Regions from separate parts of the Saccharopolyspora sp. NPDC002686 genome, predicted to be linked through region 3. Evidence: riboswitches for the same ligand, from Rfam matches in the RefSeq annotation. Region 3 holds a riboswitch; each other region holds the start of a gene.
The links. A riboswitch is a leader RNA that binds a small molecule or an ion and turns the genes downstream of it on or off. The one in region 3 is predicted to bind cobalamin.
Positions count from the first base shown of each region.

Region 1 (7,660 bases), on a different contig from region 3:
GGAGGCCGAGCGGCTGGACGGCACGGTGCTGCTCGCGGGCTGCGACAAGAGCCTGCCGGGGATGCTGATGGCGGCAGCCCGGCTCGACCTCGCCTCGGTGTTCGTCTACGCCGGCTCCATCCTGCCCGGTCGGGTGGACGACCGGGAGGTGACGATCATCGATGCTTTCGAGGCGGTCGGGGCTTGCGCCCGAGGCCTGATCTCCCGGGCCGAGGTGGACCGCATCGAGCGGGCCATCTGCCCGGGTGAAGGCGCGTGCGGTGGGATGTACACCGCGAACACCATGGCGTGCGCGGCTGAAGCGCTGGGCATGTCGATGCCGGGTTCGGCGAGCCCGCCTTCGGTGGACCGGCGCCGTGATGCGAGCGCGCGGGCTGCCGGGCGCGCGGTGATCGGCATGCTGGAGAACGGGCTGACGGCCCGGCGGATCCTGACCAAGCAGGCCTTCGAGAACGCGATCGCGGTGGTGATGGCCTTCGGCGGCTCGACCAATGCCGTGCTGCACCTGCTCGCGATCGCCCGAGAAGCCGGCGTCGACCTGGCGCTGGACGACTTCGACAGGATCGGTGACCGGGTGCCGCACCTCGCGGACGTCAAGCCGTTCGGTCGGTACGTGATGTCCGCGGTCGACCGCATCGGTGGTGTTCCGGTGGTGATGAAGGCACTGCTGGACGCGGGACTGCTGAACGGGGACTGCCTGACGGTGACCGGGCGGACGGTCGCGGAGAACCTGGCCGAGCTGCAGCCCCCGGGGCTGGACGGCGAGGTGCTGCACCAGATGTCGAACCCGATCCACCCGACCGGCGGGCTGACGATCCTCCGCGGTTCGCTGGCCCCCGATGGCGCGGTGGTGAAGAGCGCAGGGTTCGACTCCGAGCGGTTCGACGGGACGGCGCGGGTCTTCGACGGTGAGCAGGGCGCGATGGACGCGGTCGAGGACGGCTCGCTCAAGCCCGGTGACGTGGTCGTCATCCGGTACGAGGGGCCGCGCGGAGGTCCTGGGATGCGGGAGATGCTCGCGGTGACCGGTGCGATCAAGGGAGCCGGTCTCGGCAAGGACGTCCTGCTGGTGACCGATGGCAGGTTCTCCGGCGGTACGACGGGGTTGTGCATCGGGCACGTGGCGCCGGAAGCCACCGACGGCGGACCGATCGCGCTGGTGCAGGACGGCGATCCGATCAGACTCGATCTCGCTGCCCGCACCCTGGACCTGCTGGTGGACGAGGCGGAGCTCCGGCGGCGGCGCGAGCGCTGGACGCCACCGGAACCCCGCTTCCGCCACGGCGTTCTCGGCAAGTACGCGAAGCTGGTCGGCTCCGCGGCCGAAGGCGCGGTGTGCGGTTGAACCGGCTGCAGCAGGTCAGTCCCAGGAGAGGGATGCCCCGGACTGGTACTCGATGACCCGGGTCTCGAAGAAGTTCTTCTCCTTCTTCAGGTCCATCGCCTCCGACATCCACGGGAACGGGTTCTCCGCCTCCGGGAACACCGGCTCCAGGCCGAGCTGGTCGCACCGGCGGTTGGTGATGAAGTGCATGTACTGGGCGCACAGATCGGCGTTGATGCCCAGGATGCCGCGGGGCATGGTGTCCCGGCCGTAGGCGATCTCGAGCTCGCAGGCCTCGGTGAGCATCTGGCGGACCTCGGCCTGGAACTCCGGGGTCCACAGGTGCGGGTTCTCCAGCTTGATCTGGTTGATGCAGTCGATGCCGAAGTTCAGGTGGATCGACTCGTCGCGCAGGATGTACTGGTACTGCTCGGCGATGCCGACCATCTTGTTCCGCCGGCCCAGCGCCAGGATCTGCGCGAAACCGGTGTAGAACCACATGCCTTCGAAGATGACGTAGAACGCGACCAGGTCGCGCAGGAAGGCCTGGTCGGCCTCGGTGGTGCCGGTCGCGAAGTCCGGGTCCTCCAGGCTCTGGGTGTACTGCAGCGCCCAGGCGTCCTTGTCGGAGATCGACGGGATCTCCCGGTACATGTTGAACAGCTCGCCCTCGTCGAGGCCGAGGCTCTCGCAGATGTACTGGAAGGTGTGCGTGTGCACGGCTTCCTCGAAGGCCTGGCGCAGCAGGTACTGGCGGCATTCGGGGTTGGTGATGTGCCGGTAGACCGCGAGCACGATGTTGTTGGCGACCAGGGATTCCGCGGTGGCGAAGAACCCGAGGTTGCGCTTGAGCATCAGCCGTTCGTCGTCGCTGAGCCCGTCGGTGGACTTCCACAGCGCGATGTCGGCCTGCATCGAGATCTCGGTGGGCATCCAGTGGTTGTTGCAGCCGGCGAGGTACTTCTCCCACGCCCAGCCGTACTTCAGCGGCAGCAGCTGGTTGACGTCGGCGCGGGCGTTGATCATCGCCTTCTCGCTGACGTCGACGCGCCCGCCGGAGCGGTCGATCTCGCCGAGACCGGCGGAGGTGGAGGGGGACTGCAGGGAGGTCATGCTGTGGTGCTCCAGGGGTTTTCGTTCGTGCAGTGCGGTCCGCGCGCCCCGGGTCCCCGCAATTTCAATGGAAATCGGGGGTGCGATTTCCATTGAAATTGCGGGTGGGACCCGGGGTGGGGCGTCACTGGCAGGCTTCGCAGTCCGGGTCCTCGATGGAGCAGGCGGCTCCGGTCGAGGTGGTGGGGACCGTGGTCGGGACGGCGTTGAGCTTGCCGTCGGTGCCGCGCAGGGTGCTCTTCTCCACGTGGGTCGCGCTGGTGGAGCGCAGGTAGTACGTGGTCTTGAGGCCCTTGCGCCAGGCCAGCCGGTACAGCTCGTCGAGCTTGCGGCCGCTGGGGGCGGCGACGTAGAGGTTCAGCGACTGGGCCTGGTCGATCCACTTCTGCCGGCGCGCGGCGGCGTCGACCAGCCAGTGCGGCTCGATCTCGAACGCGGTGGCGTAGAGCTCCTTGAGCTCCTGCGGGATCCGGTCGATCGGCAGCAGGCTGCCGTCGTGGAACTTCAGGTCGGCGACCATCGCCTCGTCCCACAGGCCGGCGCGCTTGAGGTCGGCGACCAGGTGCGGGTTGACCACGGTGAAGTCGCCGGACATGTTCGCCTTGACGTACAGGTTCCGGTAGACCGGCTCGATCGACTGGTTGACGCCGCAGATGTTGGCGATCGTCGCGGTCGGCGCGATGGCCATCACGTTGGAGTTGCGCATCCCGTCGCGGACCACGCGTTCCCGCAGCTCCGCCCAGTCCATCGTGGACGAGCGGTCCAGGTCGACGTCACCGCCGCGGGCTTCGGCGAGCAGTTCCAGCGAGTCGATGGGCAGCACGCCCTTGCTCCACAGCGAGCCGTCGAAGGTCTCGTAGCGGCCGCGCTCGGCGGCCAGCCTGCTGGAGGCGCTGATCGCGTGGTAGCTGATCAGCTCCATGCTGCGGTCCGCGAACTCCACTGCTTCCGGCGTCGACGGCGCGATGCGCTGCACGAACAGCGCGTCGGCGAAGCCCATCAGCCCCAGCCCGATCGGCCGGTGCCGCATGTTGGACCGGCGGGCCTCCGGGATCGTGTAGAAGTTGATGTCGATGACGTTGTCCAGCATCCGGACCGCGGTGCGGGTGGTGCGCTCCAGGCGCTCGGCGTCGATCCCGCCGGCCGTGACGTGGTGGGCCAGGTTGATCGAGCCGAGGTTGCACACCGCGACCTCGTCGACGCTGGTGTTCAGGGTGATCTCGGTGCACAGGTTCGAGGAGTGCACCACGCCCGAGTGCTGCTGCGGCGAACGCAGGTTGCACGGGTCCTTGAAGGTGATCCACGGGTGGCCGGTCTCGAACAGCATGGTCAGCATCCGCCGCCACAGCTCGACCGCGCGGACCCGCTTGAACACCGCGATCTCGCCGCGGTCGGCGGCCTGCTCGTAGGCGCGGTAGCGCTCGGCGAACGCCGTGCCGTAGAGGTCGTGCAGGTCCGGGGTCTCGTCGGGGGAGAACAGCGTCCACTGCTCGTCGGCCTCGACGCGGCGCAGGAACTCGTCGGGCACCCAGTTCGCGGTGTTCATGTCGTGGGTGCGGCGCCGGTCGTCACCGGTGTTCTTGCGCAGGTCGAGGAATTCCTCGACGTCGATGTGCCAGGTCTCCAGGTAGGCGCAGACCGCGCCCTTGCGCTTGCCGCCCTGGTTGACCGCCACCGCGGTGTCGTTGGCGATCTTCAGGAACGGCACCACGCCCTGCGACTTGCCGTTGGTGCCCTTGATGTGCGCGCCGATGCCGCGCACCGGCGTCCAGTCGTTGCCGAGGCCGCCGGCGTACTTCGACAGCAGCGCGTTGTTGCTGATCGAGTGGAAGATGCCGGACAGGTCGTCGTCCACCGTGGTGAGGAAGCACGAGGACAGCTGGGGACGGGTGGTGCCTGCGTTGAACAGCGTCGGCGTCGAGCACATGAAGTCGAACGACGACAGCAGCTGGTAGAACTCGATCGCGCGGGCTTCGCGGTCGTCCTCGCGCAGCGCCAGGCCCATCGCGACCCGCATGAAGAAGGCCTGCGGCAGCTCGAAGCGCACACCGCCCTCGTGCAGGAAGTACCGGTCGTAGAGGGTCTGCAGACCCAGGAAGCCGAACTCCAGGTCGCGCTCGGGCTCCAGCGCGCTGCCCAGCCGGTCCAGGTCGAAGTCCGCCAGCTCCGGGTCCAGCTGTTCGAGCGCCACCCCCCGGCGCACGTACTCGGCGAAGTGCTCGGCGTAGTCCGAGTCCGGCTCCGCGCCGAGGAACTCCAGCGCTTCGCGGCGCATCCGGTTCAGCAGCAGGCGGGCGGTGACCTGCGAGTAGTTCGGTTCGGTCTCGATCAGGGTGCGGGCAGCCATGATCTGGGCCAGCGAGAGCTCGTCGTCGCTGATCCCCGCGTAGCCGGTGCGCCGCACTTCGTCGAGCACTGCTTCCGCGGACACGCCGGACAATCCGGCGCAGGCCTGGTGGACCGCGGTCGACACCTCGGTCCAGTCGTTGAGTGTGGCCGTCACTGGCTCTCTCCCCTCGCGAGCTCTGCGGACCTCGAGCGCGCGCGAGAAGACCAGGGCGGCAGGCGCCGCCGATCGTCCACGCGAACCCGCCCTCGAGGCCCCGGACAGCACGCCTTGTCGCGTGCACCGGTGGCAGGTCTTCGGACTCACGGGCGGCCTACTGGTCGTGGCTTCCCAGGCGTTGGCCCAGTGCTCTACCCGTCGCCCGGGATGGGCGGTCGGGTCACGACGGTCGTTCCCGTTCACCGCTGCGGGGCAGTCCCGGATTCGCACCGGGTTCCCTCTTGCCTCACCAGATCGCTCTGGCGAACCACCAGCGATCGACACACTACATGTTGGGTTTGTGGCTGATGTGAACGGGCAGATATCGGCGTGTTGTGCTCCCCGGTCGGGTGGCAGAGACTGGCGACCGGAGCCTGCCGAAAGGGGTTGCCCGTGGACGAGGCGCAGCTGCGGTCGTTGTTGGAGGAGCTGACCGCGGCGGAGAAGGCCCGGCTGCTGACCGGTGCCGGCTTCTGGACGCTGCATCCTATGCCGAAGGTCGGACTGCGCTTGATGGTGCTCTCCGACGGCCCGAACGGGGTGCGCGGAACGGAGTGGGACGAGCGCGACACGTCGCTGCTGCTGCCGGTCGCGTCCGCGCTGGGGGCCACTTGGGACCGGGCGGCGGCGCGGACCGCGGGCGAGCTGTTCGGCGACGAGGCGCGGCGGCGCGGTGTGCACGTGGTGCTCGCGCCGACGGTGAACGTGCACCGGAGTCCGTTCGGCGGCAGGCACTTCGAGAACTTCTCCGAGGATCCGCTGCTGATCGGGGAGCTCGGCGCGGAGGTCGTCTCGGGCGTCCAGTCGCGCGGGGTGGCGGCGACGGCGAAGCACTTCGTCGCCAACGACACCGAGACCGAACGGCTCAGCTACGACGCGGTGGTCGACGAGCGGACGTTGCGCGAGGTCTACCTGAAACCGTTCGAGCGGATCGTGTCGAAGGCCGGTCCGTGGGTGGTGATGGCGGCCTACAACTCGGTCAACGGGCAGACGATGACGGAGAACTCGCCGCTGGTCAACGACGTGCTCAAGGGCGAGTGGGGGTGGGACGGCGTGGTGGTGTCGGACTGGTTCGCCACCCGCTCGCTGCGCGGTGCCGCGCTGGGCGGGTTGGACCTGGCGATGCCGGGGCCGAAGAGCCCGTGGGCCGACGGGAAGCTCGCGAAGGCAGTGCAGCAGGGCGAAGTTCCGGCCGAGGTGCTCGACGACAAGGTCCTGCGGTTGCTCCGGTTGGCTTCCCGCGTCGGGGCTTTCGAGGATTCCGAGCCAGGTGGCGGCGCGCCGCCGGAGGAAGCCCGGCCGATCGTCCGCGATCTCGCGACCCGCGGATTCGTGCTGCTGCGCAACGAACCCGTCGGTGGGGCGCCGGTGCTGCCGATCGACCCGAAGGTGTCCAAAGTGGCCGTGATCGGGGAGAACGCGACGATTCCCGCCGTGCAGGGCGGAGGTTCGTCGCACGTCAGCCCGCCGCACGTGGTGACGCCGCTGGCCGGGCTGCGGGCTGCGCTGCCGGACGCGCAGGTGGTCTACCAGCGCGGGGTTCGGCACCGGCGGTTGCTGGACGTGCTCGCGCCGGACGAGGTGGCCGATCCGGACGGGGGAGGTGCCGGGATCCGCGTCGATTTCCTCGGCGCGGACGGGGAAGTGCTCGGCAGCGAGCTCCGCGGCACCGATCGGCTGCTGTGGATGTCCGGCCTGCCGCACGGGGCGAAGTCGTTGCGGTTGCGGGCGAAGGTGAGCGCAGAACTCGGCGAGCACGTGTTCGGGGTGAGCGGCACCGGGCACTTCCGGGCCGAGGTCTCGGGCCGCGAGGTGCTGGCGGCGGACGTGGCGCGCACGTCGGGTGTCGACGACCCGCTGGCGGACATGCTGGAACCGCCGGAGCAGCGGTTCAACGTCGTGCTGGTGGATTCGGACCTGGACGCGTCGGGGCGGATGGCGTTGACCGTGGAGTTCACCCCGGAGAGCACCGAGGGCCTGGTGTCGGTCGGGCTCGGCCACCGGGCGCGGGAGTGGGACGACGCGAGCGAGCTCGCCGCGGCGCTCGCAGTCGCCCGGGATGCTGATGTCGCGGTGGTGGTGGTCGGCACGAACGACGAGGTCGAGACCGAGGGGCGGGACCGGAGCTCGCTGGATCTGCCGGGCGTGCAGGACGAACTGGTCCGCGAGGTGCTGGCGGTGAACCCGAACACCGTGGTGGTGGTCAACGCCGGAGCGCCGGTGCTGATGCCGTGGAGCGGGGAGGTCCCGGCGGTGCTGTGGACGTGGTTCGGCAGCCAGGAGTACGGCGACGCGCTCGCGGACGTCCTGCTGGGGCAGGCGGAACCAGGTGGCCGGTTGCCGACGACCTTCCCGGCGGCGCTGGCCGACGTCCCGGTGCCGCTGCCCGCGGTGCAGCCGGTGGACGGCGAACTCCGCTACGACGAGGGAACTTCGGTCGGCTACCGGGCCTACCTGGATCGCGGTGCGACGCCGGCGTTCCACTTCGGACACGGGCTCGGGTACACCACGTGGGAGTACCTGGAAGCCGCGGTCGACGGCGACGTGGTGCGGGTGAAGCTGCGCAACACCGGTGACCGGGCCGGCCGCGAAGTCGTCCAGGTCTACGCCGCGGATCCGCTGCGCCTGGCGGGTTTCGCCGTCGTCGAGGCCGAAGCGGGCGCGGAGGTCGCCGTGGA
Region 1 is NZ_JBEOVY010000336.1:580-8,239, forward strand. It holds gene ilvD (dihydroxy-acid dehydratase) at 1-1,345, shown strand, start outside; gene ABTZ89_RS31440 (ribonucleotide-diphosphate reductase subunit beta) at 1,361-2,530, opposite strand; partial or broken gene ABTZ89_RS31445 (ribonucleoside-diphosphate reductase subunit alpha) at 2,562-5,072, opposite strand; cobalamin riboswitch at 5,055-5,270, opposite strand; gene ABTZ89_RS31450 (glycoside hydrolase family 3 protein) at 5,376-7,660, shown strand, end outside.
Region 1: it holds a riboswitch for cobalamin, as region 3 does, so the genes downstream of both, ABTZ89_RS31445 (ribonucleoside-diphosphate reductase subunit alpha) here and cobN (cobaltochelatase subunit CobN) in region 3, are expected to answer to the same signal.

Region 2 (8,234 bases), on a different contig from region 3:
GGCGTGCTGTTCGGCGATGAAGTCGCACGCGTCGTCCACGTCGCGGCCGAAGTACATCGGTTCGGCGAGGTCGTGCAGCTGCACGTCGTCGAATCCGGCGGCCGACAGCAGTTCACGGACCGCGTCCGGGTCGCTCAGCGAGAACGGGCTCGGCCCGGTCGACGGTGGCAGCGGCAGCTCCCGTCCGGCGGCCAGCAGCGTGCGGAACGCGATCATCCACTCGATCCGCTCCACCGGCTGCCAGGTCAGCAGGGCCAGGCGGCCGCCGGGACGCACCGCCCGCGCGATGTTGCGGAACGCCGCGAGCGGATCGCCGAAGAACATCACCCCGTGTCGGCTGATCGCGACGTCGAAGTGCTGCTCCGGGAAGTCGTGCACCTGCGCGTCGACCTGCTCGAACGCCACGTTGGACAGCTCGTCGCGCGCGGCCAGCCGACGGGCCAGCTCGATCATGCTCGAAGACAGGTCCACGCCCAGCACCGAACCGTCGACCGCACGCCGCGCCGCGTCCCGGGTCGTCTGCCCGCTGCCGCAGCCGATGTCCAGCACCGTCGAGGCGCGGTCGATCTCCGCGGCGTCGAGGAACCTGTCCTGGTAGCCCGCGACGCCTTCATTGAAGCGGTCGGCGCGGGAAGTCCAGAATTCGCCCTGGTTCCCGTCCCACGCGCGCAGCTGGTCCACATTGGATGGATCGACCGCCGTGCTGTCGCTCATCGTTCCCCCAGAAGCTGTTTCGGAAAGAGCGCAGCCGTGAACCCTACGCGATTCGACCGGGAGATCAACCGGTTTTCCACCCCCGACGCCGAACGCTCGGCCGGGACACCCCGGCCGAGCGTTGGTCGATGCGCAGTCAGTGCGGCGCGACCTCCTGGACCTGCGCGTTGCCGTCCCAGTCGCCGTCCTGGTCCTGGTTGGCGTTGTTGGTCTGCGTCGGGCCGGTGTTGGCGGTGTGGCTGCCATCGCCCTGCTGCACCACGACCGAGGGCGAGTTGTTGTTGTTCGTCGGCTTGCTCACCTGGACTTCGTCCTGGTTCTGCACCTGGACCGGATAGCCGTCGGGACCGACCGCCTGGGCCTGGGTGTTGTCCTCCCAGTCACCGGCCTGGGCCTGGTCGGCGTTGTTGGTCTGCGTCGGCCCGGTGTTGGCGGTGTGGTCACCATTGCCCTGCTGCACCACGACCGACGGCGAGACGTTGTTGTTCGTCGGCTTGCTCACCTGGATCTCGTCCTGGTTCTGCTGCTGCGTCGGAGAGCCGCCGGGATCGTCGCCGGCCATCGCCGTGGCCGTCGCTCCCAACAGCAGCGGGACGCTCACCGAGATGACGGTCAGCACGCGCTTCGCAGTGCGCATCAGGACACTTCCTTCCATGAGAACTGGATCTGCGGCAACGAACTTCGCGCCGATCAATTCAGACCGGGGAATCAGCTCGAAATACTCCACCGATCTCGCATCGAATACTGTATCGCCAGCGCCGCAAAGCACTGCAACTCGAACTCGACGCACTCACCTCATGCGATGAAGTGATGTCCCCGAAATGCGCACCACCAAGATCCCACGAAACCATCATCATCCCAGCTCAGACCGTCCAATCAGGTCAGATTGAGACATACTGAGAACTTGCCCGAATACCCCCGGTCAGCCTCCGCGCATGAATTACAGCCGAACAGATTATCTCCATTCGAATGAACCCGAAAGAATCGCGAAAACAATTCCACTCGTGACGCCGGCGCATCGATTTACCGACAAGGACGATGTCGATCGAGGCCACAACAGCTGCGGAACGCACCCCACCCGGGTGAGCTCCTGGCCGAGCACGGCTCAGGAGCGCTCCTTGTCGTGGCTGAGGAGGAAGACCTTCGGTGCGACGCGCTCCATGTTTCCGTCCCGCGCGACGACCATGCCCGCCGCGAAGTCGATCAGCTGTATCGCCTCGGTGTTCGTCAGGGCAGTCAGGTCCATCAGCACGGCATTGCCCTGCCGGAAGTAGTCGCCGACGTGGTAGACGTCGGCGTAGTTCTGCGGGTGCAGCGTCTTGACCACACCACCAGTCTTACTTGCCCCGGCAGGAAGTCAACTGCAAGCACATCTGCCCAGCTCAACCTCACGGCACGGCCTCCTGCTCTCACCGCGGAGGGGCGAGCGAGACCAGCGCGGCGGGCCGCACCGCACCGGCGGCAGCCGAGCCGTTCAAGAGGTCGGCCAGGTCGTGGGACGGCGCCTGCTCGTCGGTCGGGACCGCTGCTGTGATCCGGTCCAGCCGGAAACCTCGGCCGGCCTTCCGCGCGCGGCACCAGGCGATGAGGTACCACCTGCCGTTGGCGGTGAGCAGTCCGGCGGGCTCCACTTCGCGGTCGCTCTCCCGCCCCGCCTCATCGGTGTAGGACAACAGCAACACCGTGCCGCTGGCGAGGGCTTGTTCCACCGCGGCCCGGACCGCCCCCTCGGTCCGGGCCGGCAGTGCGACGATCCGCGCGGCGAGCCCCTGCGCCGCGACCGAGGCGGGTCCGGTCATCGAAGCCGCGATCTTCTGCGATGCCGTGCGGGCCGCGCCTGCGAAAGGAGCTGAGGCGTCGGACACCGCGAGCGCGGCGACCAATGCCGAGGCCTCGTCTGCGGTGAAGCGGATCGGGGGAAGGGTCATCGCCGGGTCGATCGACCAGCCCCCGCCTCGTCCTGGTGTGGTGCGCACCGGGACACCGGTGTCCATCAACGTCTGGAGATCGCGCTGCACAGTGCGGGTGCTGACCTCGAACCGCGCGGCGAGCGCCGCGACCGTCAGCGTCCGCGGGGCCACCGCGCGCAACTCTTCCACCAGTGCGTAGAGCCGAGCAGTCCGGTTCACGCGGTCGACGCTACCGTCACGCGCCGGCCAAGAAGTCCTGCTCGCGCTGCTGTTCCCGCTCGGTGATGGTCAACGGGAACAGGGTGAAGCCGTGCATCGCGCCGACGACGACGCCGAGCTGCACGGGTGCCCCCGCCGCCTGCCACCGCGCTGCCAGGAAGAGCGAGTCGTCCAGCAGCGGATCTTCGGTGCCGACGACGATTCGGGCCGGCGGCAACCCGGCCAGGTCTGCGTACAGCGGCGAGACCTCCGGGTCGCGGCGGTCCTCCGCTCCCATCCCCGGCGTGAAGCGTTCGTAGCTGCGCCGCAGCGAGTCGGTGTTGCTCAGCAGTTGCCTGGACCCGAATAGCCGCTGGCTCGGTGTCATCGACAGGTCGTACGGGCCGAAGGTCAACTGGGCCGCCCGGTACGCGCCGGTGATGCCGTGCCGGTCGCGGAGGCGCAGCAGCGTCAGGACGCTCAGGTGGGCGCCGGCCGATTCGCCGCCGATCAGCAGCCGTCGGGTGCCGAACTCGGCCGCGGCGTGGTCCACCAGCCACCGGGCAACCGCTTCGCAGTCGTCGGGCCCGGCCGGGAACGGGTGCTCCGGTGCCAGCCGGTATTCCACGCTCACCACCGCCAGCCGAGCCTGCTCCGCCAGCCGCCACAGCTTCTCGTCCTGCCCTCCCGCAGCGCCGATTGCCCAGCCACCGCCGTGGATGTGCAGGTAAACGCCGTCGACGTGGTCCGGCACGAAGGCCCGGACCGGCACCCCGCCCGCCACGACGCGGTCCTGCCCCTGCGGCAGCCTCACCGGTGGGGCATCGCCGCCCAGCCGGTTGCGCCGCAGCAGTTCCAGTGCGGTCGCATCCGGCACTTCGCCACGCGACGGACGGGCGGTCTCGAACTGCTCGTTGAACGCGGAGGTCTCGGCGAGGCAGTCCTCGTCAGTGATCGTCATGCGCCGACAGTCGCAGCTGTCCGCGACAACACCATGTCACCCTTTTCCGGTGAACTGGATCACAACAGGGGTGTCGCGGGCGGTGCCGTGAGTGGTGGGGGTTCGGCACCGCCCGCAACCCCCGTGGTCAGGGCAGGTCGCGGCGGACCGCTTCCGCTGCGCTGACCAGGTTCTCCAGGGCCGGCTCGACCTCCGCGTAGCCGCGGGTCTTCAGGCCGCAGTCCGGGTTCACCCACAGGCGGTCCGCCGGGACCGCGCGCAGGGCCGCCCGGAGCAGGTCGGTCACCTCCGCCGCGTCCGGCACCCGCGGCGAGTGGATGTCGTACACGCCCGGTCCGACGCCGCGACCGAAGCCGACCGCGTTGAGGTCGTCGAGCACCTCCATCCGCGAGCGGGCCGCTTCGATGCTGGTCACGTCGGCGTCCAGCGCCACGATCGCGTCGATCACGTCGCCGAACTCCGAGTAGCACAGGTGCGTGTGGATCTGGGTGGAGTCGCTGACGCCCGAGGTGGCCAGGCGGAACGCCGACACCGCCCACTCCAGGTACGCCGCGCGCTGGGCCGCGCGCAGCGGGAGGAGTTCGCGCAGCGCCGGCTCGTCCACCTGGATCACCCGGATCCCGGCCGCTTCCAGGTCCTGGACCTCGTCGCGGATGGCCATCGCGACCTGCGCGGCGGTGTCGGCCAGCGGCTGGTCGTCGCGGACGAACGACCAGGCCAGGATGGTGACCGGCCCGGTGAGCATGCCCTTGACCGGTTTCGCCGTGAGCTTCTGCGCGTAGGTCGCCCACTCGACGGTCATCGGCTCCGGCCGGTGCACGTCGCCGTAGAGGATCGGCGGCCGCACGCACCGGGATCCGTAGGACTGCACCCAACCGTTGGCGGTGCTGATGAACCCGTCCAGGTGCTCGGCGAAGTACTGCACCATGTCGTTGCGCTCGGGTTCGCCGTGCACCAGCACGTCGAGGCCGATCGATTCCTGCAGTTCGATCACGCGCTTGATCTCGTCGCGCATCCGCTGCTGGTAGCTGGCCCGGTCGATGCGCCCGCGCTGGAACGCCGCGCGCGCCTTGCGAACGTCGGTGGTCTGCGGGAACGAACCGATCGTCGTGGTCGGCAACGGCGGCAGCTGCAAGGACTTCTGCTGCGCCGCCCGCCGCTCCTGGTAGTCGCCGCGCTGCGAGTGCTCCGGCCGCAGCGACTCCAGCCGCGCGCGGACGCGGTTGTTTCGCACGCGCGTGGCACCCGCCCGGTCGGCGATGGCTTCGCGGGCCGCGGAGAGCTCGGCGACCACGGCGTCCCGACCGTCCCGCAGCGCACGCCCGAGGACGACGACCTCGTGCACCTTCTGCTCGGCGAAGGCCAGCCAGGACTTGACCTGCGGATCGATGTCCTCGACCTCGACGTCGTAGGGCACGTGCAGCAGCGAGCACGAGGTGCTCACGGCGACCTCACCGGCCAGGCCGAGCAGGGTGGCCGCCGTGGTGAGCGCGCGGTCGAGGTCGGTGCGCCAGATGTTGCGCCCGTCGACGAGCCCGGCCACCAGCGTCTTGTCCCGCAGCCCCGGCACCCCGGACAGCGAATCCACAGTGGACGGATCGGTCACCAGGTCCGCGCCGAGCGCTTCGACCGGAGTGCCCGCCAGCACTCGCAGGGCCTCGGTGAAGTCGCCGAAGTACCCCGCTACCAACAACTTCGGCCGCGCCGACAACCCGCCCAGCTGCCGGTAGGCGTCACCCAGCGCCTGAAGCTGGTCGGGCGTGCGATCAGCGGCGAACGCGGGCTCGTCGAGCTGCACCCACTCGACCCCGGCGCGGTGCAGCTCGCGCAGCAGTTCCGCGTAGGCCCCGAGGAGCTCGGGCAGCTTGTCCAGCGGCCGGAAGGACTCCCCCGCGGTTGACTTGGCCAGCAGCAGGAACGTCAGCGGCCCGACCAGCACCGGGCGCGTGGTCACCCCGGCCTCCAGCGCCTCGCGGTACTGCTCGACGGGCGTGCGGTCGGCCAGCGAGAACGTCGTGCCCGGACCGATTTCCGGGACCAGGTAGTGGTAGTTGGTGTCGAACCACTTGGTCATCTCCAGCGGCGGCACCGCGTCCGCACCGCGCGCCATCGCGAAGTAGGTGCCCAGCGATCCGAGCCCGAGTTCCGCGTAGCGCTTCGGCACCGCGCCGAAGGTGACGGCGGTGTCGAGGACCTGGTCGTAGTAGGAAAAAGTGTTGCCGGGCACCGAGTCCAGACCTGCGTCGCGCAGCCGGCGCCAGGTGTCGATGCGCAGGTTCCGGGCGGTTTCGCGCAGTTCCGCCTCGCTGGAACGGCCCGCCCAGCAGCTCTCCAGGGCCCGCTTCAGCTCTCGCCGCGGGCCGATCCGGGGGTACCCGAGTACGGTCGATCCGATCTTGCCGGTCAAGTCCTCACCTCGCGAGCTCGACATCAGGGGTGCCGAGGTCGTGCGGGCGTGGACCAGCGGGCAGGCAGCAGCCGCTCGTCGGCCAGGTCCTCCCGCGAGACCTCGGACCGCGCCCACCGGTCGGCGGGCGCACCGGTGGCAGGTCTTCGGACTCGCGGGCGTTCTCCGAACTCGGAGGCTCCTACTGGCCGTCGCTTCCCAGACGTCGAAGTCCAGTGCTCGATGACGGCGGTCGTTCCCGCTCACCGCTGCGGGGCAGTCCCGGATTCGCACCGGGTTCCCTCTTGCCTCGCCCCCTCCCGGGTCACCGGAAGCGGGCGAACCACCAGCACTGCCAAGGCTATCGACCAGACCCCCGTTGGCAAGGGCCGTTCAGCATCCGGCCACCGGCCACGGCCCCTGAAGTCGATCTACAGCGCGGTGAGATCCACGCCACACGCGATCAGCCGACCCAACAGGATGTAGTATATGTACTACATCTCGACGGATAGGAACGACAGAAAGTACTGGGGAGATGACGGCTGCTAGCGATCACATATCGCCACCCGTGCTCGACGTCCGCGACCTGCGGATGAGCTACGGGACGACGGACGTGCTCAAGGGCGTCGACTTCACCGCGCGTCGCGGTGAAGTCCTGGCGATCCTGGGGCCCAACGGAGCGGGCAAGAGCACCACCATCGAGATCCTGGAGGGCTTCCGGATGCGGTCGGGCGGCGACGTCCGAGTCCTCGACACCGACCCGGCGCACGGCGACGAGCGCTGGCGGGCGCGGCTCGGCGTCGTGCTCCAGTCCTGGCGCGACCACGGCAAGTGGAAGGTGCGCGAACTGCTGTCGCACCTGAGCAGCTACTACACGCCCTTCCGCGAACCGTGGAACGCCGACGAGCTCGTCGACGCGGTCGGCCTGACCGAGCACGCGGACAAGCGCATCCGGCAGCTCTCCGGCGGGCAGCGGCGCCGGCTGGACGTGGCGATCGGCATCGTCGGCCGCCCGGAACTGCTGTTCCTGGACGAGCCGACGGTCGGCTTCGACCCGCAAGCCCGGCGCGAATTCCACGACCTGGTGCACCAGCTCGCCGACGAGGACACCACCGTCCTGCTCACCACGCACGACCTGGACGAGGTGGAGAAGCTGGCCGACCGGATCCTGATCCTGGCCGGCGGCCGCATCGTCGCCGACGGCTCCGCCGACCAGCTCTCCCGGCAGGTCGCCTCCGATTCCGAGATCAAGTGGTCCGTCGACGGCCAGCGGTACGTGCACTCCGCCGCGGACGCGACCGGCTTCGTCCGCGAACTGCTCGCGCAGCACGGCGAAGCCGTCACCGACCTCGAAGTGCGCCGGGCGACCTTGGAGGACACCTACATGGCACTGGTGCACGCGCACGAGTCCGGGCGCAGCGAGACCGCTGCGCTGCAGTTCGCGAACGCGGGGGTGAAGCGGTGAACGCCAACGTGGTGCGCCTCGGCTTGCAGCGCGGGTGGATCGAGTTCCGCCAGACCTTGGCCAACCGGCAGGACCTGATGAGCTACCTGCTGCCGACCCTGGTCCTGCTCGTGGTGCTGTTCAACCAACGCGATTCGGAGCTCAACGTCGTCTCGGTCGGGGCGAGCAGCGTGCCCGGCGTGCTCGGCATGACCATCGCGTTCGGCGGGCTGGTCAGCATGGGGCAGCTGATGGTCACCGAACGCGAGGACGGCACGCTGCTGCGCGCCAAAGCCGTGCCGCACGGCATGATGGGCTACCTGATCGGCAAGATCGTGCTGGTCAGCGGCATGACCTTGGTCAGCATGGCGATCCTGCTGATCCCGTCCCTGGTGATGTTCGAGGGCTTCGAGCTCGGCTTCGGTTCGTGGGCGGGCGTGCTCGGGGTGACGGTGCTGGGTCTGGTCGCGACCATCCCGCTCGGGGCGACCTTCGGTTCGCTGCTGAACTCGCCGACCAGCATGGCGCTGATCCTGCTGCCGATGATCGGGCTGATCGTGATCTCCGGGATCTTCTTCCCGATCACCGTGTTCCCGGAGTGGGTGCAGTGGATCGCGCAGG
Region 2 is NZ_JBEOVY010000020.1:517-8,750, reverse strand. It holds gene ABTZ89_RS04615 (class I SAM-dependent methyltransferase) at 1-714, opposite strand, end outside; gene ABTZ89_RS04610 (hypothetical protein) at 851-1,351, opposite strand; gene sepF (cell division protein SepF) at 1,820-2,041, opposite strand; gene ABTZ89_RS04600 (helix-turn-helix transcriptional regulator) at 2,124-2,843, opposite strand; gene ABTZ89_RS04595 (alpha/beta hydrolase fold domain-containing protein) at 2,860-3,783, opposite strand; gene metE (5-methyltetrahydropteroyltriglutamate--homocysteine S-methyltransferase) at 3,911-6,190, opposite strand; cobalamin riboswitch at 6,311-6,532, opposite strand; gene ABTZ89_RS04585 (ABC transporter ATP-binding protein) at 6,705-7,634, shown strand; gene ABTZ89_RS04580 (ABC transporter permease) at 7,631-8,234, shown strand, end outside.
Region 2: it holds a riboswitch for cobalamin, as region 3 does, so the genes downstream of both, metE (5-methyltetrahydropteroyltriglutamate--homocysteine S-methyltransferase) here and cobN (cobaltochelatase subunit CobN) in region 3, are expected to answer to the same signal.

Region 3 (15,771 bases):
GGTCGGAGAACCCATGCACGGGGAATCCGGAACGGAACAGCAGCGCGCCGGTTGGGGCGCGGCGGAGCGGCGCAAGGCAGCGGTCGTGCTGGCCGCGGTAGGGGTGTTGCACCTGGTGGGCTGGGGTGCCTACCTGCTGCACCACGACAACTTCGGCATGGCGGGCGGGCTCGCCGCAGCGGGCACCACGGCGTACCTGCTCGGCCTGCGCCACGGCTTCGACGCCGACCACGTCGCGGTGATCGACGACGCCACGCGGCTGCTGATGCAACGCGGACGGCGTCCGGTCTCGACCGGCATGTGGTTCGCGCTCGGGCACGCCAGCGTCGTGCTCTTCCTCGCGTTCGCGGTCGCGTTCATCGCCGGGCCCGCCGCGCAGGAGTGGGCGGAGCAGGCCGGGGTGCAGGTCTCGACGGTCGTGGACCTGATCGTGATCGCGGTGCTGACCGCGCTGGCCGTGCTCAACGCGCTGGTCCTGCGCGACGCGGTGCGCCTGCTGCGCCGGGCGCGGCGCGGTGACGTCGACGAGGCCGAGGTCGAGATGGTGCTCGGTCGGCGCGGGTTGCTCGCGCGGTTGCTGCGCGGGCGGACGCGCACCATCGCCCGCTCCTGGCACCTGTTCGGGATCGGGCTGCTGTTCGGCCTCGGCATGCAGACCGCGACCGAGATCACCGTGCTCGCCATGGTCACGCCGGGGCAGCTTTCGCCGATCGCGGTGCTGAGCCTGCCGCTGCTGTTCGCCGCGGGGATGTGCACTGTGGACAGCGTGGACGGCATGCTGATGTCCCGCGCCTACACCTGGTCGCTGGCCCAGCCGCTGCGGCGGCTGTGGGTGAACGTGACCACCACCGCGCTGACCGTGGTGCTGGCGGCGGTCGTCGCGCTGGTCGTGCTCGCCGGGGTGCTCGACGAGCTCGGCGTGCCGAACACCACGCCGATCGCGGCGATCAGCGACCACTTCGAACTGCTCGGCTATCTGACGCTGGCCGTTTTCATGGCAGTATGGGGCGGCGCCGCGCTCTGGTGGAGCCTGTCCTCCCGCCGCGATCGGGCGGAGCGCGCGTGACCGACGTCCACGGGTTGGTTCGGGGTGGCGCCGAGCGGCCGGACCGGTGATCGTGAGCCACGACGAAGTGGCCAACCGCCCCTGTGAGCACGAATCCCCGGCGATGGCGTCGGGCGAGCACGACTGGACTACGGACATGACCAAGCACCTTGAGCACCACTACTTCGCCGGCCTGGACCTCACCGGGAAGCGGGTGGTCGTCGTCGGCGCGGGCACCGTCGCGCAGCGCCGGGTTCCGCGCCTGATCAACGCCGGTGCGCGGGTCGAGGTCATCGCGCCGGAGGCGACTCCCGCCGTTGAAGCGATGGCCGAGGCGGGCGAGCTGATCTGGCACCAGCGCCCTTACGCGACTGGTGATCTCGACGGCGCTTGGTACGTCGTGGCGTGCGCGACCGGAACCGAGGTGAATGCGGCGGTCGCGGCCGAGGCCGAGCAGAACCGGATCTTCTGCGTGCGCGCCGACGACGCCTCGCAGGGCACGGCAGTGACACCGGCGGTGGCGCAGCACGGCGGGCTGCTGCTCGGCGTGCTGTCCGGCGGCGAGCACTGGCGTTCGGCCGCCGTTCGCGACGCGCTCGTCGAGGCGTTGCGGACCGGCGTGGTCGACGAGCGCTCCGAGCCGCCGTCGCCGGGGGTGGCCCTGGTCGGTGGCGGGCCGGGCGATCCGGACCTGATCACGGTGCGCGGGCGTCAGCTGCTGGGGCGCGCGGACGTGGTGATCACCGACCGGCTGGCGCCGCGCGAGCTGCTCGAAGAGCTCGGTCCGCACGTGGAAGTGGTCGACGCTTCGAAGATCCCGTACGGGCGGGCGGCGAACCAGGACGTCATCAACTCGCTGCTGATCGAGCACGCCAAGGCCGGGAAGTTCGTGGTGCGGCTCAAGGGCGGCGACCCCTACCTGTTCGGGCGCGGCTTCGAGGAGCTGCTGGCGTGCGCCGAGGCCGGTGTCGCGGTGACGGCGGTTCCCGGGATCACCAGTGCTTTCGCGGCTCCGTCCGCGGCGGACGTGCCGGTGACGCACCGCGGTGTCGCGCACGAGGTCGTGGTCGTGTCCGGACACGTCGGACCGCACGACGAGCAGTCCCTTGTGGACTGGCCGTCGCTGGGACGGCTGCGCGGGACCATCGTGCTGATGATGGGCGTCAAGCGGATCGCGGAGTTCGCGGCGGTTCTGGTGGAGCACGGCCGCGACCCGAAGACCCCGGTCGCGGTGGTGCAGGAAGGCACCACGCGCAACCAGAAGACACTTCGCACGACGCTGGGCGAGGCCGCCGAGGCGATCCGCGAAGCCGAGATCAAGCCGCCGGCGACCATCGTCATCGGCCCGGTCGCCGACCTGGCCCCCGAATCGCGCCGGTAGTTCTCGCTCGTCGACTGCCGCGTGTTCGACGGCTCGGCGCGAGCCTTCGCTTCTCCGCCGTTCCGGTGCCGGTGCCTGGGAGTGGATCGCCTTGCGGTCAGACCAGCCACTGGCCGGACTGCATCAGGGTCCTGCCGCTGAGCTCGGCGAAGGAGCGCCATGCTTGCAACCGAGTCGGGGTGAGCTGGAGGTAGACGAATCCGGGTGTGCGCCGCGGGTCAGGACCGCCGCGCAGCAGTGCGGCGAACGGGTCGGCGATGGCCGGATCGATCGCGTCGGGCTCGATGATCTCCATCGTGCCGTCGACCATGACCACGTCGTAGTGCTGGCCGATGGCTGCCCGTGCTCGTGCGGTGGCGGCCACGTTGGTCACCGTGCGGCTGTTCGCGGAGGTCGCGAAGGTGAGCACCTCGCCGTCGTGGTGGAACAGGAGCGGGACGAGGTGCGGGCCGTCGGCATCGCCCGTGGCCAGCCACGCGGTGGTCTCCGAGCGCAGGAGTTCGAGCGCATCGCTCTTGCGTTGCAGGGGTTCCCGGGGTGGTGGCATCGCGTCGCTGGTAGTGCCCGATGCCGCCATCAGCGGTCCCCGGGCAGCAGCTGGGCGTAGCGAGCGAGGTACATCGGCCAGCCGCCCTCGCCTCCCACGCCATCGCTGACGGCTTGCCAGCCAGGTCCGTGGCGATCGAGCTTGCGGTGTTCGAGTTCCACGCGCGTGCGCTGCGCAGCTTCGGCGATGAAGCGGACCTCGACCTCGCTCGTGCGCTCGTGGTCGGGTTCGATCTGCCATCGGGGGCTGATGTCCCAGCTGAAGACGACGCGGTGCGGGGGCTCGTAGGCGAGTATTCGGGCCCAGCGGCACTCGCTGCCGTCGGCCCCGCGGTCGAAGATGTGGCCGCCGACGTGGGGTTCGAACACCGTCTCGGTGATCTCGGCCTGGAGCAGGTTGTGCTCGGGTGGCTTGAAGTCGCCGAACCGCTCGGTGAAGACGGTGAAAGCTCGTTCGATCGGGGCGTTCACGACGACTTCCTTGCGGACCACCGTGCTCGCTGCCTCGGACATCGCTCAATCTCCTTCGGGCTGTTCGACGGCGTCCTCGTAGGCGGCCAGCGCACGGCTCCAGAAGGCGTCGAGCTGATCGCGCAACGCGCCCACGGCTGTCGGGTCGAGTTGGTAGATGCGCTTCGTGCCGGCGGGGCGGTCGGTGACCAGCCCTGCGCCTTTGAGGGCCTTGAGGTGCTGGGAGACCGCTGGTCGGCTGATCGGCAGCCCATCGGCGAGTTCGCGGACCGACTGCGGCCGCTCGGCCAGGCACTCGATGATCGCGCGCCGACTCGGATCCCCGAACGCGTTCCACGCGGCATCCGAGATTCGGTAAGTGTCCACGAACCGTAAGCGTAGACTTACGGAGCAGTGGTGGCAACGCCGGAGGACGCAGAATCGACTGGAGCCGGAACTTCCTCGTGCGCGGACAGCCGTTCGGCAACTTCCGGGAGGCAGGAGCGTGGAGGGGAAAGATCGCGCGCTGCACGACGCCCTGAGGTGTCGTGCAGCGCGCGGGATTCAGTGCTGGGGGCCGTCTTCCAGGTCGCCCTCGGCCTGCAGGTAGACCTCTTGGAGGGCCTGCAGGGTGTCGGGGTTCGGTTCCTGCCACATCTCGCGGTTGGCCGCTTCCAGCAGCCGCTCGGTGATGCCGTGCAGCGCCCACGGGTTGGACTCGCTGAGGAACTGCTGGTTCTGCTCGTCCAGCACGTAGGTCTCGGCGAGCTTCTCGTACATCCAGTCCGCCACGACACCGGTCGTCGCGTCGTAGCCGAACAAGTAGTCCACAGTGGCCGCGAGCTCGAAAGCGCCCTTGTAGCCGTGCCGGCGCATCGCGGCCAGCCAGCGGGGGTTCACCACGCGGGCCCGGAAGACCCGCGAGGTCTCCTCGGTCAGCGACCGGGTGCGGATCGAGTCCGGGCGGGTGCTGTCGCCGATGTAGGCCGCCGGTGCCTTGCCGGTCAGCGCGCGCACCGTGGCGATCATGCCGCCGTGGTACTGGAAGTAGTCGTCGGAGTCGGCGATGTCGTGCTCGCGGGTGTCGGTGTTCTTCGCCGCCACCGAGATCCGCTTGTACGCGCTCTCCATGTCGACGCGCGCCGGTTCGCCGTCCAGCTCGCGCCCGTAGGCGAAACCGCCCCACACCGCGTACACCTCGGCCAGGTCGGCGTCGTCGCGCCAGTTCCGGCTGTCGATGAGCGGCAGGATCCCGGCGCCGTACGCACCCGGCTTGGAGCCGAAGATCCGCATGGTGGCGCGGCGTTCGTCGCCGTGCTCGGCGAGATCGGCCTGCGCGTGCTCGCGCACGAAGTTCTGCTCGGCCGGCTCGTCGAGGGCCGCGACCAGGCGCACCGCGTCGTCGAGCAGGGCGACCACGTGCGGGAAGGCGTCCCGGAAGAACCCGCTGATCCGGACCGTGACGTCGATGCGCGGGCGGCCCAGCTCCTCGAGCGGGATCACCTCCAGCCCGTTGACGCGGCGCGACGCCTCGTCCCAGGTCGGCCGGACGCCGAGCAGCGCCAGCACCTCGGCGATGTCGTCGCCGGAGGTGCGCATCGCGCTGGTGCCCCACACCGACAGGCCGACCGAGCGCGGCCACTCGCCGGTGTCGGCGCGGTAGCGGTCGAGCAGGGATTCCGCGATGGCCCAACCGGTTTCCCACGCGAGCCGGCTCGGCACCGCCTTGGGGTCGACCGAGTAGAAGTTGCGTCCGGTGGGCAGCACGTTGACCAGTCCGCGCAGCGGCGATCCGCTGGGGCCCGCGGGCACGTAGCCGCCTTCGAGGGCGTGCAGCGTCGCGGTCATCTCGTCGGTCGTCGCCGCGAGCCGCGGCACCACCTCGTTCGCGGCGAACTCCAGCACCTGCACGACGGCGTCGTTGGTCTCGCCGAGGACCTCGCGGCAAACCTCGGCTGCCGCAGCGGTTTTCCAGCCGCGGTCCTCCATGCCCTGGACCAGGGCGTGCGCGCGGGTTTCGACGTCGTCGACGTGCTCGCGCGCCTCGCTGCCGTCCTCGGAGAGCCCGAGCGCTTCGCGCAGACCGGGCAGCGCGGCGCTCTGCCCGCTCCACATCTGGCGGGCCCGCAGCATCGCGAGCACGAGGTTGACCCGGGCTTCGCCGGTCGGGGCGTCGCCGAGCACGTGCAGGCCGTCGCGGATCTGGGCGTCCTTGACCTCGCACAGCCAGCCGTCGACGTGCAGCAGCATGTCGTCGAACTCGGCGTCGTGCGGCCGTTCGTCCAGCCCCAGGTCGTGGTCGAGCTTGGCGGCCTGCATCAGCGTCCAGATCTGGCTGCGGATCGCGGGCAGCTTCGCCGGGTCCATCGCGGAGATGTTGGCGTGCTCGTCGAGCAGCTGCTCCAGCCGCGCGATGTCGCCGTAGCTCTCCGCGCGCGCCATCGGCGGCACCAGGTGGTCGACGAGGGTGGCGTGCACGCGGCGCTTGGCCTGCGTGCCCTCGCCGGGGTCGTTGACCAGGAACGGGTAGATCAGCGGCAGGTCGGCCAGCGCCGCGTCGGGGGAGCAGGAGGCGGACATGCCCGCGGTCTTGCCGGGCAGCCACTCGAGGTTGCCGTGCTTGCCCAGGTGCACCATCGCGTGCGCGCCGAACTCGTCGATCAGCCAGCGGTAGGCGGCCAGGTAGTGGTGGCTCGGCGGCAGGTCCGGGTCGTGGTAGATCGCGATCGGGTTCTCCCCGAAACCGCGCGGCGGCTGCACCATCAGCACGACGTTGCCCGCGCGGACGGCGGCGAGCACGATCTCGCCGTCCGGGTCCTGGGACCGGTCGACGAACAGCTCGCCGGGCGGCGCTCCCCAGTGCTGCTCGATCTCGCCGCGCAGGTCCTCGGGCAGCGTCGCGAACCACTCCGCGTACCGGCGCGCGGGGATGCGGACCGGGTTGCCGCTCAACTGCTCCTCGGACAGCCAGTCGCGGTCCTGGCCGCCAGCGGCGATCAGCGCGTGGATCAGCGCGTCGCCGTCCTGCTCGGCGACGCCGGGCAGCGCGTCGGGACCGTCGGCCGGGCCGATGTCGTAGCCCTGGTCGCGCAGCTCCCGCAGCAGGCGGACCGCGCTGACCGGGGTGTCCAGGCCGACCGCGTTGCCGATCCGGGAGTGCTTGGTGGGGTAGGCCGACAGCATCAGCGCCAGCCGCTTGTCCTGCGGCGGGATGTGCCGCAGCGCGGCGTGGCGGACCGCGATGCCCGCGACGCGGGCCGCGCGCTCGGGATCGGCGACGTAGACCGGCAGGCCTTCGGCGTCGTTCTCCTTGAACGAGAACGGAACCGTGATCAGGCGGCCGTCGAACTCGGGCACCGCCACCTGGGTGGCCATGTCCAGCGGGGACAGGCCTTCGTCGTTGTCCTCCCACGCGGCGCGGCTGCTGGTCAGGCACAGGCCTTGCAGGATCGGGATGTCGAGTTCGGCGAGCGCGCCGACGTCCCACGCCTCGTCGTCGCCACCGGCCGAAGCGGTGGCGGGCTTGGTGCCCCCGGCGGCGAGCACGGTGACGACCAGCGCGTCCGCCTTGCCCAGCTGTTCCAGCAGTTCCGGGTCGGGTGCGCGCAGCGAGGCGCAGAACAGCGGCAGGGCTTGACCGCCTGCGTCCTCGATCGCCTCGCACAGCGCGTGGGCGAACGCGGTGTTGCCCGCCATGTGGTGCGCTCGGTAGTAGAGCACCGCGACGGTCGGGCCTTCGGTGCGCTGCGGGGTCCGCTCGAGCACGCCCCAGGACGGCGTTTCGGCAGGCGGTTCGAAGCCGTGGCCGGTGAGCAGGACCGTGTCGGAGAGGAATCGGTGCAGCTGGGCGAGGTTGTCCGGGCCGCCGTGGGCGAGGTAGCGGTGCGCTTCGGCGCACACCCCGGCCGGCACCGTCGAGCACTCCATCAGCTCGGCGTCCGGGGCCTGCTCGCCGCCGAGCACGACCACCGGGCGCGGTCCCGCCAGCAGCGCGTCCAGACCTTCTTCCCAGGCCCGGCGGCCGCCGAGCAGCCGCACCACGACCAGCTCGACGTCCTCCAGCAGCGGCGGCAGGTCGTCCACGCCCAGCCGGGCGGGGTTGCCGAGCCGGAAGTCGGCGTCGGCGGCGCGGGCGCTGAGCAGGTCTGTGTCCGAAGTGGACAGAAGCAGGATCATGCGGGGCGCTCCTCGGCTCGGCGAACGGCGACGCTGGGCCAGGGCGCGCTTGCGCGGCGCATGACGGCACCTCTCTCGGGGTTCCTCGCCCCGGTCGGCAGGTCCAGCGGCGACCGGAGTCTCCTGGCTCCCGGATCAGCGCTCGCTCCGCCTTCCCGTCCTGTTAGGACAGTGGCATCGTGGAGTTCGCTCCCCGGTGACAGTGGCGGGACCGCGCCGGATTCGCACCGGCTTCCTCCGCACATCGCCGCATGATGCTGCGGACCACTTTCCGCAACGGGGTGATCCTACGTCAAGGTTCGCGAGCATGACGCGCGTCGCACCGCGTTTGGTTTGCGTCCGCAACTACCCGGGTCCGTAGTATCTGCCGCGTGGTGCGAAGAGCTGAACGGGATGCGTGTCCTGGCGCGTTGCGGGTGCACGAGGCCGCCGACGGCGGACTGGCCCGGATCCGCGTCCCCGGCGGCGCGCTGAGCCCGTCCCAGGTTCGCGCGCTGGCCGAGGTCGCGGCGTTGGGGGACGGCGGGCTGGAGCTGACCTCGCGGGCGAACCTGCAGGTCCGCGGCCTGCCGGCCGGAGCGGCGCAGGAGCTCGCCGCGCGGTTGCGCGAAGCGGGGTTGCTGCCGTCGGACACCCACGAGCGGGTCCGCAACATCATCGGCTCGCCCTCGGCGGAGGGGCGCGAGCTGGTGGACGTGCGAGCGGTGGCGGCCGAACTCGACGCGGCGCTGTGCGCGACCCCGGAGCTGGCCGAACTGCCCGGACGTTTCCTGTTCGCGGTCGACGACGGCAGCGGCGACGTCAGCTCGCTCGGCGCCGACGTCGCGCTGCGAGCGGTGTCCGCGGACACCGTTGTGCTGCTGCTCGCCGGGGTGGATTCCGGTGTTCGAACGACCCCGCGGCGAGCCGCTGGAGCCGCCATCGCCGCCGCCGAAGCATTCCTCGCGGAGAAGGCGGCGCAGGGCTGTTCGGCATGGCGATTGGCCGAACTCGACGGCGGGGCGCGACGGATCGCTGAACGGCTGGGCGCCGAGGTCGCACCAGCCGAGCCGACGCCCCCGGCGCCGACCACGCATGCGCAGGTCGGGCGCGTGATTCGGCGCGACGGAACGGTTTCCGTCGTGGCGGGCGCACCACTGGGCCGTCTGGCGCGGGACCAGGTGGATATCATCACCGCCGCATCCGACGCCGCGGGCGAACTGCGCCTGACGCCTTGGCGGACCGCGGTCCTGCCCGGCATGCGACCGGTCGAAGCCGGTCGGTGGGCGTCGGAACTCGGTGCGCGCGGCCTGCTCACCGACCCCGCTTCGGCCGGGGTCGGGGTGACCACGTGCGCTGGTCGGCCCGGGTGCGCGAAGGCGCTGGCCGACGTCCGGGAAGACGCCCGGCGAGGGGCCTCGCTCGGTGACCTGCCGGTGCACTGGTCGGGGTGCGAGCGGCGCTGCGGCCGTCCGCCGGGACGCGTCGTGGAAGTGCTGGCCACCGGAACCGGCTACGAGGTCGGACTCGACGGGGCGACGTGGACTTCCGAAGCCGATGTCGACCAGGTATCCGCCGCGCTCGGCGCGGCACGGAGGAAAGTGTGAACGAGAACAGCTCCCGCTACCGCGGGGTGCCCGAATACGTCCGGGAAGGTGCGGAGATCTACCGCCGCTCCTTCGCCACGATCCGCTCGGAAGCCCGGCTGGACGGCTTGCCGCCGGACGTGGCCGGCGTCGCGGTGCGGATGATCCACGCCTGCGGCATGGTCGACCTGGTCGAGGACATCGCGTTCTCGCCGGACGTGGTGGCCGACGCGCGTGCGGCGCTGCACGGCGGTGCGCCGATCCTGTGCGACGCCGCGATGGTGGCTGCGGGTGTGACCCGGCGGCGCCTGCCGGCCGACAACCCGGTGATCTGCACGCTGTCCGACGAGCGGGTTCCGGACCTGGCCCGCGAGCTGGGCACGACCCGCAGCGCGGCGGCCCTGGAGCTGTGGCGCGATCAGCTGGGCGGATCCGTGGTCGCGATCGGCAACGCGCCGACCGCGCTGTTCCGGCTGCTGGAGATGATCGAGGACGGTGCCGACGCGCCCGCCGCGGTGCTGGGCCTGCCGGTCGGGTTCATCGGCGCGGCGGAATCCAAGGACGCGCTGGCAGCGCACCCGAGCGGTCTGGAGCACCTGGTGGTGCGCGGCCGCCGGGGCGGCAGCGCCATGGCGGTGGCCGCCATCAACGCGATCGCGAGCGAGGAAGAGTGAGCAGCAACGGCAAGGGCACGCTCTACGGCGTGGGCCTCGGTCCCGGCGACCCGGAACTGGTGACGGTCAAGGCCGCCCGGCTGATCGAGCAGGCCGAGGTGATCGCCTACCACAGCGCTCGCCACGGCCGGAGCGTCGCGCGGTCGATCGCCGAACCGTACCTGCGGGCAGGCCAGGTCGAAGAAGCGCTGGTCTACCCGGTGACCACGGAGACCACCGACCACCCGGGCGGCTACCAGGGCGCCATCGACGAGTTCTACGCCGACTGCGCGGACCGGCTCGCCGCGCACCTCGACGCCGGGCGGGACGTGGTCCTGCTCGCCGAGGGCGACCCGCTCTTCTACGGCTCCTACATGCACATGCACAAGCGGCTTTCGGGTCGCTTCCGCGCCGAGGTGATCCCGGGCATCACCTCCATCAGCGGTGCCTCGGCGACCCTGGGCCGGCCGCTGGCCGAACGCGACGAGACCTTCGCGGTCCTGCCGGGCACCCTCCCGCCGGACGTCCTCGCCGAGCGGCTCGCCCGGACCGACGCTGCGGCGGTCCTCAAGCTGGGCCGCACCTTCGAAGGCGTCCGGGAGGCGTTCGAGAAGGCGGGCCGCCTGGACGAGGCGTGGTACGTCGAGCGCGCGACCACGGATCGCCAGCGCTACCAACGCCTGGCCGACGTCGACCCCGAAACGGTCCCGTACTTCTCGCTGGCGCTGCTCCCCGGCCCGGCGAACAGCGGTGTTCCGGTTTCGCGGGAAACCGTCACGGCTGCTGAAACCGCAGGTCAGGGCGAGGTCGTCGTGGTGGGGCTCGGACCTGGTGGGCGCGAGTGGGTGACGCCGGAGGTTCAGGCGGCGCTCGCCGAGGCCGACGAGCTGGTCGGGTACGCGCCGTACCTCGCGCGGGTTCCGGACAATCCCCGCCAGCGCAAGCACGCGTCCGACAACCGCGTCGAGTCGGAGCGGGCGGAGTTCGCGCTGGAGCTCGCTCGGCGCGGGTCGAAGGTCGCGGTGGTCTCGTCCGGGGATCCGGGCGTGTTCGCCATGGCCAGCGCGGTGCTGGAGGTCGCGGCCGAGCGCGCGGACGTGCCCGTGCGGGTGCTGCCCGGGATGACCGCGGCGCAGGCCGTGGCCAGCCGCGTCGGCGCACCGCTGGGGCACGACTTCTGCGTGCTGTCGCTGTCCGACCGGCTCAAGCCGTGGGAGGTGATCGTCGAGCGCCTGCGCGCCGCCGCAGCGGCCGACCTGGTGATGGCGATCTACAACCCCGCGTCGCGCAGCCGGACCTGGCAGGTCGCGGCCGCGCGGGACGCGGTCCTGGAGCACCGCTCGCCGGACGTGCCGGTGGTCATCGGGCGGGACATCGGTGGCGCGGAGGAGAGCATCAAGGTGGTGCGCCTCGCCGACCTCGACCAGTCCGATGTGGACATGCGGTGCCTGCTGCTGATCGGCTCGTCGACCACGCGGATCGCCAGCGGTGCCAACGGCGAGGACGTCGTGTTCACCCCGAGGCGCTACCCGGCGTGACCGCGCAGCACCTCGTCGAGCCAGGCCACGGCCTGCTCGACCGTCCCGGTCGACGGCGCGTCGGGCCGGGGCGGTCGCTGCACCATCACCACCGGCAGCCCGAGCTCGCGGGCCGCGACGAGCTTCGCGCTCGTCATCGAACCGCCGCTGTTCTTGCTGACCAGCGCATCGATGCGGTGCTCCCGCAGCAGCGCGAGCTCGTCGTCGACGGTGAACGGCCCGCGCGCGAGCAGCACGGTCGTGCGCGGGGGCAGCGGTGGTTCGGGCGGATCGACGGTGCGCACCAGGAACTGGAGGTCGAGCTCGGCGAAGTGGGCCAGCCCCTGCCTGCCGGTGGTCAGGAAGATCCGTTCGCCCAGTTCCGGCAGCAGCGCGGCGGCCGCGGTCATCGAGGGCACCGATCGCCAGTCGTCACCGGCCTCCGGCTGCCAGGCGGGGCGGCGCAGGACCAGCAGCGGGCAGCCCGCGCTCCGGGCCGCCGCCACGGCGTTGCCGGTCATCGTCCGGGCGAACGGGTGGGTGGCGTCGATGACCGCGCTGACCTGCTCGTTCCGGATCCAGTCGGCCAGCCCGTCCGGACCGCCGAACCCGCCCACCCGCACCTCGCCGGGCGGGAGCTGCGGCTCGCGGACCCGGCCGGCCAGGGAGGATGTGACGTGCAGACCGGACCGCTCGACGAGCCGTTCGGCGAGCTTCCGGGCGTCGCCGGTGCCGCCGAGGATGAGCACGCGGGTCATCCGACCCACCCCGTTGAGAACCGCATGAGGAGCATTCTCCCGGTATGAGTGGACGAACGGAGGGATCGGGCCTCCGGTACGGCTGGACGACCGGCGCCTGCGCCACGGCGTCCACGGCCGCCGCCTACACGGCCCTGCTGACCGGGGATTTTCCGGATCCGGTGGAGATCCTGCTGCCGAAGGGGCACCGCCCGGCCTTCGCGCTCGCCCGGGAACGGCTGGGCGACGGGTTCGCGACGGCAGGCGTGGTCAAGGACGCCGGCGATGATCCCGACGTGACCCACGGCGCGCTCGTGTCGGTGACGGTCCGGCATGCGGAACCGGGTGCGGGCGTGGTCTTCCGCGCTGGTCAGGGCGTCGGAACCATCACCAAGCCGGGGCTGCCGCTGCCGGTCGGCGAACCGGCGATCAACCCCGTGCCGCGGCAGCTGATGAGCGAGGTCGTCGCGCGCGTGGCCGCGGAGCACGGCGGCAGCGGGGACGTCGTCGTCGAGGTGTCCGTCGACGGAGGCGAGGAACTGGCCCGGCGCACCTGGAACCCGCGGTTGGGCATCCTCGGCGGGCTGTCCATCCTGGGCACGACGGGCGTTGTCGTGCCGTACTCGTGCTCGGCGTGGATCGACAGCATCCGCCGCGGGGTCGACGTGGCGCGCGCGGCAGGTCTCGAGCACGTCGCCGGATGCACCGGCAGCACCTCGGAGAAGGTCGCCACCCAGCTCTACGACCTGCCCGACGAGGCGCTGCTGGACATGGGCGACTTCGCCGGTGCGGTGCTGAAGTACCTGCGGCGGCACCCGGTTCCGCGCCTCACCGTCGCCGGTGGCATCGGCAAGATCTCCAAGCTCGCCGACGGCCACCTGGACCTGCACTCCAAGCGCTCACAGGTCAACTTCGCCCTGCTCGCCGAAATCGTCCGGGACGCGGGCGGCACCGCGGACCTGACCACCAGGATCACCGGCGCCAACACGGCCCTCGAAGCACTCCAGCTCTGCACCGAGGCGAACCTCCCGCTCGGCGACCTCATCGCCGCCCGGGCCCGCAGCTTCTGCCTCGAAACCCTCCGAGGAGCCCCGATCTCCGTGGACGTAGTCGTCATCGACAGAGCCGGAACCATCGTCGGCCGAGCCGGGGCCTAGCCCGGCGCGCTCCGACCCCGACGCAAATTCAATGGAAATCAGATGTCCGATTTCATTGAATTTGCGGGAAGTCGTCCACAGGTCGGTGTGTCGTGCACCGACACACCGGCGGGTCACAACATCGGTTGAACGATGCGTGCGTGCTGCGCGACGGGTCAGTCCCGGCAGCGGTTCGGGGAGTAGAGGTGGCTGTCGGGGAACTCCGAGGCCGTCAGGACTTCGCCGACCACGACGACGGCGGTCCGGGTGATGCCCGCCGCTCGGACGTGCCCGGCGATGTCGGAAAGCGTTGCGCGCAGGACGATTTCGTCCGGTCGGCTCGCGTTGGCCACGACGGCGACCGGACAATCGGCACCGTAGTTGGGCACGAGCTCCTCGACCAGTTCCTCGATGCGGTTGACCGCGAGGTGCAGCACCATCGTCGCTCGGCTCTGGCCGAGCGTGGCCAGGTCCTCGTGCTCCGGCATCGGCGTCGCGCGGGCCGAAGTCCGGGTCAGCACCACGGTCTGCCCGACCCCGGGCACGGTGAACTCCCGGTTCAGCGCGGCCGCCGCAGCGGCGAACGCAGGCACGCCCGGCACGACCTCGTACGGGATGCCGGCGGCGTCGAGGCGGCGCATCTGCTCGGCGACGGCGCTGAACACCGACGGATCCCCGGAGTGCAGGCGCGCCACGTCGAGTCCGGCCTCGTGCGCGGCCGACATCTCGGCGAGGATGTCGTCCAAGGTCAGCTTGGCCGTGTCCACCAGCTTGGCGTCGGCGGGGCAGTGCTCCAGCAGTTCGTCCGGCACCAGGCTGCCCGCGTACAGGCACACCGGCGACGACGCGATCACATCGCGGCCCCGCACGGTGATCAGGTCCGCAGCACCGGGACCGGCACCCACGAAACGAACTGTCATCGCTTGCTCACCACCCACTGAGTCACCGGCATCGACGGCCGCCAGCCGGTGAACCCGCCGATCGGCGCCGCCCGCTCCACCGAGATCCGGACCAGTTCACCGCCGACGCGGCGGTACCAGTCGGCCACCAACGCCTCCAATTCCAACGTGACCGCGTTGACCACCAGGCGTCCGCCCGGACGCAACGCGGCCCAGCACGCCTCCAGAACGCCCGGTGCGGTTCCGCCGCCGCCGACGAAGATCGCGTCGGGTTCGTCCAGGCCGTCCAGGCCGTCCAGCGCGCGCGGCACAGCTCCGGTCACCACCTGGAGCCCGGGAACGCCCAGCGCTGCCGCGTTCGCGGTGATGCGCTGCGCCCGGTCGTCGCGGTGCTCGACGGCGACCGCGCGGCAGGACGGATCACTGCGCATCCACTCGATCGCGATGCTACCGGCGCCCGCACCGACGTCCCACAACAGCTGGCCCGGGGTCGGAGCCAGCCGCGCGAGCGTGACCGCCCGTACTTCGCGCTTGGTGATCTGCCCGTCGTGCTCGAACGCGTCGTCCGGAAGTCCGGGCGTGGTAGGCAGAACCCGCGCATCGGGAGCCGGGCGGCACTCGATCGCGATCACGTTCAGCGGACCCACCGACGATTCTTCCCAGCCATCAGCGGTGGAAGTGATCCGCTGCTCGTCCTCGCCGCCGAGATCGGACAGCACGGTCATGCTGCTCGGCCCGTACCCGCGCTCGCGCAGCAGCGCCGCGACGTCGCGCGGGGTGGTGCCGTCGGAGCTGAGGACCAGCAGCCGGTTTCCCGGCTGGACGCGGGGGTGCAGCAGTTCCACCGGCCTGCCGACCAGGCTCACGACCGCGGTCTCCTGCACCGGCCAGCCCATCCGCGCGCACGCCAGCGACAGCGACGACGGGTGCGCGACGATCCGAACCCGGTCCGGGCCCAGCAGCTTCACCAGGGTCGCGCCGATTCCGTAGAACATCGGATCGCCGCTGGCCAGCACGCAGATCGACCGGTCGGCGTGCTCGGCGAGCAGGCCGGGCAGCGCCGGCAGCAGCGGACTGGGCCAGGCCACCCGCCGGCCGGTCGCTCCGGGGACCAGGTCGAGCTGGCGCGAACTGCCGAACAGCACCTCGGCGGAGTCCACAATGGACCGCGCGGTCGGGGACAGACCTGCTGCACCGTCCGCTCCGATGCCGACGACGTGGACCAGCTCCGGCTTCTCCTGCTGAACGTTCACCGCACCACCTCACCACGTCGTGGTCAGGCGTTGCCGAGGACCTTCGTCACGGAGATCTCGATCACCACGCGCGCCGGGTTCTCGCGGGGCTTCTTGTAGCGCTGCTCGTACCGGCGCTCGGCGTCGGCCACCGCTGCGGGGTCGTCGCGCACCACGGCGACCCCCTCCAGGGTGGACCAGCGCCGCCCGTCGACCTGGCAGACCGCGACCTTCGCCCCGTCCGGACCGGCCGCCCGGATCTGGCGAGCCTTGTGCGAGGTGCCGGAGGAGATCACCCGCGCGGTCGCCGTCTCGACGTCGAGGGTCACCCCGACCGGGACGACGTGCGGTGTGCCGTCGGCGCGCACCGTCGTCAACGTGCACAAGTGTCGTTCCCGCCAGAACTCCAGGAACTCCTCGCTCGCGTTGTCCAG
Region 3 is NZ_JBEOVY010000021.1:7,381-23,151, forward strand. It holds gene ABTZ89_RS04860 (HoxN/HupN/NixA family nickel/cobalt transporter) at 14-1,066, shown strand; gene cobA (uroporphyrinogen-III C-methyltransferase) at 1,203-2,426, shown strand; gene ABTZ89_RS04870 (pyridoxamine 5'-phosphate oxidase family protein) at 2,524-3,003, opposite strand; gene ABTZ89_RS04875 (SRPBCC family protein) at 3,003-3,485, opposite strand; gene ABTZ89_RS04880 (ArsR/SmtB family transcription factor) at 3,489-3,809, opposite strand; gene cobN (cobaltochelatase subunit CobN) at 3,987-7,598, opposite strand; cobalamin riboswitch at 7,715-7,836, opposite strand; gene ABTZ89_RS04890 (ferredoxin-like domain-containing protein) at 7,970-9,184, shown strand; gene ABTZ89_RS04895 (precorrin-8X methylmutase) at 9,211-9,837, shown strand; gene ABTZ89_RS04900 (precorrin-2 C(20)-methyltransferase) at 9,834-11,354, shown strand; gene ABTZ89_RS04905 (cobalt-precorrin-6A reductase) at 11,342-12,091, opposite strand; gene ABTZ89_RS04910 (cobalt-precorrin-5B (C(1))-methyltransferase) at 12,136-13,227, shown strand; gene cobM (precorrin-4 C(11)-methyltransferase) at 13,383-14,126, opposite strand; gene cbiE (precorrin-6y C5,15-methyltransferase (decarboxylating) subunit CbiE) at 14,123-15,358, opposite strand; gene ABTZ89_RS04925 (pyridoxamine 5'-phosphate oxidase family protein) at 15,382-15,771, opposite strand, start outside.